DNA from 2 places in the Pseudomonas sp. RGM 3321 genome. Region 2 is predicted to be linked to the other one. Evidence: predicted binding sites of a transcription regulator. Region 2 holds the regulator's gene; the other holds the start of a gene.
The links. Region 2 encodes FliA, which starts transcription of late flagellar genes. Its sites were predicted from a motif close to CTAAAGTTTNNNNNNNNNNNGCCGNTAA; they were not measured.
Positions count from the first base shown of each region.

Region 1: a site for FliA is predicted at 3,717-3,744, ahead of RGM3321_RS18170 (methyl-accepting chemotaxis protein). Genes of this name have one in related genera too.

Region 1 is NZ_JALHBH010000114.1:177,995-182,520, forward strand. Features, by position in the region: gene RGM3321_RS18165 (methyl-accepting chemotaxis protein) at 56-1,678, opposite strand; gene RGM3321_RS18170 (methyl-accepting chemotaxis protein) at 1,989-3,608, opposite strand; gene RGM3321_RS18175 (IclR family transcriptional regulator) at 3,811-4,526, opposite strand, start outside.
Region 2 is NZ_JALHBH010000095.1:44,887-49,412, forward strand. Features, by position in the region: gene flhA (flagellar biosynthesis protein FlhA) at 1-934, shown strand, start outside; gene flhF (flagellar biosynthesis protein FlhF) at 946-2,274, shown strand; gene fleN (flagellar synthesis regulator FleN) at 2,390-3,223, shown strand; gene fliA (RNA polymerase sigma factor FliA) at 3,220-3,960, shown strand; gene RGM3321_RS05965 (chemotaxis response regulator CheY) at 4,213-4,526, shown strand, end outside.

The DNA.
Region 1 (4,526 bases), on a different contig from region 2:
GACGACTTTCAATCAAGCCTTCAAAACAGTGGCCTGTGCTCGGACCGGGTTCGGATCAGACTGAAAACCTCGATACCAGGCGACTCAGATCCACAGCCAGGCGGGACAGCTCCTGACTGGCTGTGGAGGTCTGGCTGGAGGCAGAAGAGCTCTGGACTGACAAATCGCGAATGCTCACCAGATTCTCATCTACAGAGCGGGCAACATGCGCTTGCTGCTCCGAAGCCGTTGCAATCATCAGGTTGCGCTCATTGATGTGGCTGATCGATGTGGTGATCTCCTTGATTGCAACACCAGCCTGCTGAGCGATCAGCAACGTCGCGTCGGTTTCCGCATTGCTCTGCTTCATCGACTGGACGGCACCGCTGGAGTTTTTCTGAATACCCTGGATCATCTGTTCTATTTCCTGGGTAGACGTCTGCGTACGATGGGCCAGCGCCCTGACCTCATCGGCGACCACCGCAAATCCACGACCCTGTTCACCCGCGCGGGCGGCTTCGATAGCGGCATTGAGCGCCAGCAGATTGGTCTGCTCGGCAATCGCGCGGATGACATCAACCACCTTGGCGATATCCTGCGCCTGATGGGCCAGTCCTTCTACTTCAACGCCGGTCTTGTCCACTGTGGTACTGAGTTTTTCCAGCGCAGCGATAGTCTGGCCGACGCAATCCTGGCCGGTCTGCGCAGACTTTTCACAGGCTTGGGTAGAGGTCGAAGCAGCGACCGCATTGCGTGCAACTTCTTCAATGGCTGCGGTCATCTGGTTGACCGCCGTGGCGGCCTGCTCGGTTTCCATCGTCTGGCGTTGGATACCTTGTGTGGAGTCCTGAGTGATGGAGCTCATTTCTTCAGCAGCCGACGCCAACAGGCCCGAAGCATCAGAGATGTGCTGAATAGTGCCCTTGAGGCTTGAGAGCATGGTTGCGGTGGCTTTTTGCAGTTCGGTCAGCTCATCGGCCCCGTTGACTTCCACCGTGGTACGCAAGTCGCCCTCGGCGATTTTGCGTGTCGAGTCGAGCAATGCCTGAACGGGTCTGGCGATGCTGCGGGTGAATAAAGTGGCAACAATCAGGGTAATAATCACGGCCAGAACAATAAGTGTAAGGGTGACAGTTAGTCCACTTTCATAGTTTTTGTCTGCTAGGGCCCCTGATTGTTCTGCACCCTTGACGTTGACGTCGATCAATTGTTCTATCGATGCTTGCAAGGCCTTCGCCTGCGGGCTGGTAATATCACGGATAAATACGAATAGTTCGCTATCGGATTTGCTTTTGCTAAGTTCAACCAGCTGGTCGATCTTGTCGCTGTAGGCCAGTGCATCGGCTTTGACTTGTTTCCAGACCTGTTCTTCCTGTGGGCTCGACACCAGCGAGCCGTAAGTGTCGGCTGTTTGCAGTAAGGCATTCTTCAATCCGTTCAGCTTATTGACAGACTCCAGCGACTGCCGCTGGTCATCCATCACAAAACGTCGCGCGTCGAGGCGATACAACAGGCCCGCCGTCTCTATGCGTCCAGCCTGTCTGACGCTGGGCAACCAGTCTGTCTGCAACTGGTCGGCGGACTGGTGTAGCCCGTTCATTTTAAAGACTGCGTTCGTGCCAACCCCGGCAAGCAGCAGGCAAATAATGCCGAAGCTGAGAAGCGCCCTTAAGTTCAAACCTATATTTCTTATTGGCATTTTATAGATCCCCTTGCTGTCACAACGGTAAGGCGGGAACCATGCGCAAATGATGGCAGCCCGACATCACTTTAATGATTTAAAAATAAAAAAACTACTGTTTAGTGCAAAAATCTCAGGCGCCACATAACGCTTTTAATAGTGCTTTAAGCCCACCAATAGTCAGACTTTTCGGTTGAGGCTATGCCTTTAGTATTACTACCTCTTCAGGGTAAATCCCGTAACGCTTAACACTCTGTTTATACTGACAAATGACACCCGCAGTATTACATCTCTCCATGACCGGAGAGAGGTAACAACGTTAAGCGGATCACGCACTCAAGCGCGAGATCACATCGTTAAGGCCAGCTGAAAGGCCTTTCAGCTCATGGCTGGCGTTCTGGGTACGTTTGACGTTGTCCTGATTGGTCACCGCGATTGCGGTGATTTCAGTCAGGTTGCGCGAGATGTCCTCTGCTACAGAAGTCTGCTCTTCGGCAGCAGTCGCTATCTGCCGATTCATGTCGCGAATATTCTCGACTGCCACGGTAATGCGCTGCAGTGTCGCGCCGGCATGCGTAACCTGCTCGACACTCTCTTCGCTGCGCGCCTGACCGCCCTGAATGGCCTGCACCGCGTCGCTTGCGCCGGTCTGCACTGAATTAATAATCTGGTTGATCTCGGCCGTGGACACTGCGGTACGTTGTGCCAATGTCCGGACTTCGTCAGCCACCACGGCAAAACCGCGCCCGGCTTCACCTGCCCGTGCAGCCTCAATGGCGGCATTGAGCGCCAGTAGATTAGTCTGATCAGCGATCCCGCGAATCACCTCAAGCACCTTGCCGATACGACCGCTGTCTGTTTCCAGGCGCTGAATGACGTTGGCCGTCGAGGAAATCTCACTGCGCATCCGGGTGATGGTGGCGATGGTCGACTGCATGACTTTATCCCCGTCCTGCGCGCTTTGGTCAGCCTCATCCGCAGCACGTGCAGCATGTGCCGCATGCCGGGCAACTTCCTGAGCAGTAGCAGACATCTCGGTCATCGCGGTAGCGACCTGATCGGTACGCTCAAATTGCTCGTGAGTGCCCTGAGCCATCAATTCGGCAATGGCATTCAGCTCGCCGCCGGCAGTATCGAGGTCGGTGGTACTGCGCTTGAGGCGGCTGAAAGTATCTGCCAGGAAATCACGCAGCGTGTTCGCTGCGACGGCAAGACGGCCGAGTTCGTCCTGGCGCGTCACGTCAACGCGTGCAGCAAACTTACCTTCACTCAACTGGGCGACGTATTCGATAAGCATACGAATCGGCGCAACCAGATTGCGATTGACAATCCACAGGGCAAGCAGGCCTACCAGCAGCGCAGAAACGAGCATTACAACGGCACCAGTTAGGATCGTGCGGTCGGCTTGCTGACTGATTGCAACCGACTGGGCATCGCTGGACTTGTGCAGTTGATCAACCAGGCTGGCCATCTGCTCGCTCGTCGGACGGTCTACGCCTTTGACTGCGGCGTCGCCAGCAGAAGCATCGTTGCCCGCCGCGATGAATGCATCACGGCCAGTGCGATAGGCAGTGCCCAATGTGCGGTGCGCCTGCTGCAATGCCTGCACCTGGCTTTTCAACGATTGATCGGTGCCTTCCATTTCTGCAAGCAGGCCCAACGTACTTTGCACCTTGCGTTCCTGCTCTTCGAATTGCCCCCAGAATTTGTCGCGGTCTGCCGATGCCTTGCCGCGCAACAGAACGTTTTTCCACTCCTGGACCTGAACCTTGAATTGCAGGTTGGCCTCATCAACCAACTGCGAGGCACGGACCGGACCTTCAAGAAGACTGCGATAGGACTGCACATTACCGGACAGGAAGTTGAAACAGACCAGCGCAATTATCAGCACCAGTACAAGACTGCCGCCAAGCAAGCCAAGGATTTGGAGCCTCAGGGATTTCGACATCATGATGATCTCTGGAGAAAAGGGGGTCTGCGTCAGCACGCAGAATATGACGAGCCTCATCCCTTACGGCCGAGCCAGACAGCCCGGCACATGTGCTCTATGAGATCATCATCGGCTTGCGCCAATATTTCTTTAAAAGCAGCGACATTCGGTATAAATGTCAGAAATACGTCAAAAAAACGCCAAAAAGAGAGTGAAAGATCTAATCCGCCTGCCCGAATACCTGACTGGGCCGTCGCAGCGAAGGATCGAAGGGATTGATTCTGGCACTGATGGCCGTGGCTTCACGCCTGAGTAGCTCGACCACGGTCATCAGGCGGTCAGGCCCCAAGCGGTCGGAGATAGTCGCCACGCTGAGCGCCGCCACTGCACGGCCGCTGCGGTCCAGAATCGGCACAGCAAGCCCGGCCATGCCCGGTAACGCGCCGGTGTTGCGGCCGGCGTAGCCGAGGCGGCGCACGTTTTCGACCTCTGAACGCAGAAACACTTCGTCGTACAGGTGAAAATCCTTGAGCCGTGGCAGGTTGTAGGCAATCACCGTTTCCCGCTCGTCCTCGGGGAGAAACGCGAGAAGCGCCAGGCTGCCCTGCCCCACACCCAACGCAACGCGGCCACCGATGTCACCGGTGAACGTGCGAATCGGATACGGGCCTTCACTGCGGTCCAGACAGATCGCGTCAAAACCACTGCGTGCCAGCAGAAACAGTGAATCGCCCAGCGATGCAGACAGGCGTAACAGACTGGGGCGCACCACATCGCGCAGATTGCCGGTGTTACCCGCCTTGGCGGCCAGCGCAAAGAATTCGATGCTCAACCGATAGCGCTTGCTGAGCAGGTCCTGCTCGACCATGCCCTCATCCATCAGGCTGCGTAGCAAGCGGTGCGTGGTGGGTTGCGAGAGCCCGACACGTTGGGCGA
Region 2 (4,526 bases):
GCGCAAGAAGCTGTCGCAAGAGCTGGGCTTCCTGATGCCGACCGTACACATCCGTGACAACCTTGATCTGGCACCCAGCGCCTACCGTCTGACGCTGATGGGCGTGATCCTGGCCGAGGCCGAGATTTATCCGGATCGCGAGCTGGCGATCAACCCCGGTCAAGTGTTTGGCACCCTGAACGGCATCACCGCCAGAGACCCGGCGTTTGGTCTGGAGGCCGTTTGGATCGAAATCAGCCAGCGCAGCCAGGCGCAGTCGCTGGGTTATACCGTGGTGGACGCCAGTACTGTGGTGGCAACCCACTTGAACCAGATTCTCTACAAGCACTCTCATGAGCTGATTGGTCACGAAGAAGTCCAGCAGTTGATGCAATTGCTGGCCAAAAGCTCGCCCAAACTGGCTGAAGAGCTGGTCCCTGGTGTGCTGTCCCTGTCCTCGTTGCTCAACGTGCTGCAAGCGCTTCTGGCTGAGCATGTACCTGTGCGTGATATTCGCAGCATTGCAGAAGCTATCGCCAATAACGTCGGCAAGAGTCAAGATACCGCCGCTTTGGTGGCTGCCGTGCGGGTAGGTCTGAGCCGCGCAATCGTCCAAAGCATCGTAGGTGTTGAGCCGGAGCTGCCTGTTATCACTCTGGAACCAAGGTTGGAACAGATATTGCTCAATAGTTTGCAGAAGGCTGGTCAGGGTCAGGAAGAAGGCGTTCTTCTTGAGCCAAGCATGGCTGAGAAGCTCCAGCGTTCGTTGATTGAGGCCGCCCAGCGTCAGGAGATGCAAGGGGTGCCGGTAATTCTTCTGGTAGCAGGGCCTGTCCGGGCGATGCTGTCACGATTTGGACGATTGGCTGTACCGAACATGCATGTTCTGGCGTATCAGGAAATTCCGGACAACAAGCAAGTAACCATCGTAGCGACTGTCGGGCCGAACGGCTGAGGTAGTGAGTCATGCAAGTTAAGCGATTTTTCGCCGCCGATATGCGTCAAGCCATGAAACTGGTTCGCGATGAGCTGGGCGCCGAGGCGGCCATCATCGGTAACCGGCGCATTGCCGGTGGCGTAGAGCTGACTGCCGCTCTGGATTACAAGCTGTCCGCCCTGGCACCGCGTGTGCCGAACATGGAGCTTGAAGACGAGCTGCGCAAGACCCAGTCGCGCATCGTCTCCGCTCAGGCTGAATTGAACAACCGCAGCGACAGCGACGCTTCGATCAATCTTCAGCTGTTTTCCGGCAAACCGGTCAGCGCTGTCGATACGCACATCGAGCCGACGCTTGAAGAGCCGCCGCGCCCATTCGCGTACACGCCGCCTGCGCCCGCAGAGCCTGCTGTCGGCCAGCGCGCCTATGATTCGATGCGCTCCGAATTGAACGGCCTGCGCGAGCTGCTGGAAGTTCAGCTTGGCTCCCTGGCCTGGAACCAGTTGCAGGGCAGTCGTCCGCAGCAGGCCAATCTGTGGCGCCGCCTGCAACGTGTCGGTTTGTCCGGCCCGCTGTCGCGCGATCTGCTGTCGATGATCCCGGAGATTGACGAGCCTCGTCAGGCCTGGCGCATGCTGCTGGCCCATTTGGCGCGCATGATTGCCGTGCCGGACATCGAGCCGCTCGAAGAGGGTGGCGTCATCGCCATGGTCGGGCCTGCCGGTATGGGCAAGACCACCACGCTGGCCAAACTGGCGGCACGTTACGTGTTGAAGTACGGTCCGCAGAATATCGCACTGGTGAGCATGGACAGTTTCCGCATCGGCGCACAGGAGCAGCTCAAGACCCTTGGGCGCATCCTCAACGTGCCGGTCACCCATGTCGATCCTGGCCAGTCGCTGGTTCAGGCACTGGAGCCGCTGCTGCGCAAGCGCGTTGTGCTGATCGACACCGCCGGGCTGCAAGCCAGCGATCCTGCGCTGCGCATGCAACTGGAAAGCCTGGCAGGGCGTGGCATCAAGTCGCGTAACTACCTGGTACTGGCGACCACCAGCCAGAAGCAGGTACTGACCGCTGCCTATCACAGTTACAAACGTTGTGGCCTGGCCGGATGCATTCTGACCAAGCTTGATGAAACAGCCAGCCTGGGCGAAGTCCTGAGCCTGGCGATCAGTCATGAATTACCTGTGGCCTACCTCACGGACGGACCTCGTATTCCTGACGACCTGCACACCCCGCGTCGTCATCAACTGGTGAGCCGTGCGGTGAGTGTGCAGATGCAGGATGAGCCGAGCGAGGAAGCAATGGCTGATATGTTTGCTGACCTCTATCACACCCCTGGCAAGAGAGTGGGTTAAGTGATGGATATTATTGGAATGTCCCTGCGTCAACGGTCTGCCATGTGGTGTTCATTTGCGAACGTGCAGCCCTCGATGTGGTTTCGGTCTACGCAAGACAAGGTAAAGAAATAACATGGGCAGCATGCATCCCGTACAGGTTATCGCGGTGACCGGTGGCAAAGGTGGCGTCGGTAAGACTAACGTGTCAGTGAATCTTTCACTGGCCCTTGCCGAGCTTGGCCGTCGCGTCATGCTGCTGGACGCCGATCTGGGTCTGGCCAATGTCGACGTTCTGCTTGGGCTGACGCCTAAACGTACACTTGCCGATGTGATAGAGGGCCGTTGCGAGTTGCGCGACGTCCTGTTGCAGGGGCCGGGTGGGGTGCGTATCGTGCCTGCCGCCTCTGGCACCCAGAGCATGGTGCATCTGTCCCCGGCCCAGCATGCGGGTCTGATCCAGGCGTTCAGCGAGATTGGCGACAACCTTGATGTGCTGGTGATTGACACGGCTGCCGGTATCGGCGAATCGGTGGTCAGCTTCGTGCGCGCCGCTCAGGAAGTGTTGCTGGTGGTGTGCGACGAGCCCACGTCGATCACCGATGCCTACGCCCTGATCAAACTGCTCAACCGCGACTATGGCATGAACCGCTTCCGGGTGCTGGCCAACATGGCGCAGAGCCCGCAGGAAGGGCGCAATCTGTTCGCCAAACTCACCAAAGTGACGGACCGTTTTCTTGATGTCGCGCTGCAGTATGTAGGTGCCGTGCCGTACGACGAGTGCGTGCGCAAGGCCGTACAGAAACAGCGCGCCGTCTACGAAGCATTCCCGCGATCCAAATGTGCGCTGGCGTTCAAGGCCATTGCCCAGAAGGTTGACACCTGGCCGTTGCCAGCCAATCCGCGGGGTCATCTCGAGTTCTTCGTTGAGCGACTCGTTCACCAGACCAGTGCAGGGCCTGTGCAATGACTGCGAGCGGCTACCAGATGTACAGCAAGGCTTCCCGTAATTCGCAATACGAGTTGATCGAGCGTTATGCGCCATTGGTCAAGCGTATCGCTTATCATCTGCTGGCGCGCTTGCCGGCCAGCGTGCAGGTCGAGGATCTGATCCAGGCCGGCATGATCGGTCTGCTTGAAGTCTCCACCAAATATGATTCAACCAAAGGTGCGAGTTTCGAGACCTACGCCGGCATTCGCATTCGTGGTGCGATGCTGGACGAAGTGCGCAAGGGCGACTGGGCACCACGCTCAGTGCACCGCAATACCCGAATGGTCAGTGACGCAATTCGTGCAATTGAAGCTAAAACCGGCCGTGACGCTAAAGATCACGAGGTTGCGGCCGAACTCCAGTTGAGTCTTGATGATTATTACGGGATTTTGAATGACACCTTGGGCAGCCGCCTCTTCAGTTTCGACGACCTGCTTCAGGACGGCGATCACGAAGGGCTGCATGAGGATGGCGCAAGCGGTTCGCTTGAGCCGTCGCGCGACCTGGAAGACGAGCGCTTCCAGGCAGCGTTGGCCGATGCAATTGCTAATTTGCCAGAGCGTGAGCGTCTGGTGTTGGCGCTGTACTACGACGAAGAGCTGAACCTCAAGGAAATCGGAGAGGTTCTTGGGGTCAGCGAATCTCGGGTCAGTCAGTTACACAGCCAGTGCGCAGCTCGTTTGCGGGGGCGTTTGGGGGAGTGGCGAGCGCGTTGACGGCAGTGCGCGACGTTTGTCGTGCGTTGTCTGCATGCCGGCTGTGCAAAGCGTTACGTGGTAGCAGGATAGACCAGGCAAGGGCCTGTCGGGCAATGTCTCGATGGGCTTTAGTCGCAGTCTTGACTGTCGTTGTGCCAAGCCCGTCGTCGTTTCGTATAGCTGGGGGTGTGCTGTGCCAGTATTGAGTGAACAGCGTGTTCAGGTGCTGAACGCGTTAAAGACTGCTTGGAGGTCGAATTGGACAAGAACATGAAAATCCTCATCGTTGATGACTTCTCAACGATGCGGCGGATCATCAAGAATCTGTTGCGTGATCTGGGGTTTACCAACACATCTGAAGCGGATGACGGTCTGACCGCATTGCCGATGCTGCACAGCGGTGCCTTTGACTTTCTGGTGACGGACTGGAACATGCCTGGCATGACCGGTATCGACTTGTTGCGTCAGGTCCGTGCGGACGAGCGTCTCAAGAGCCTTCCTGTACTGATGGTTACTGCCGAAGCGAAGCGTGAGCAGATCATTGAAGCTGCCCAGGCCGGGGTGAACGGTTATGTAGTCAAGCC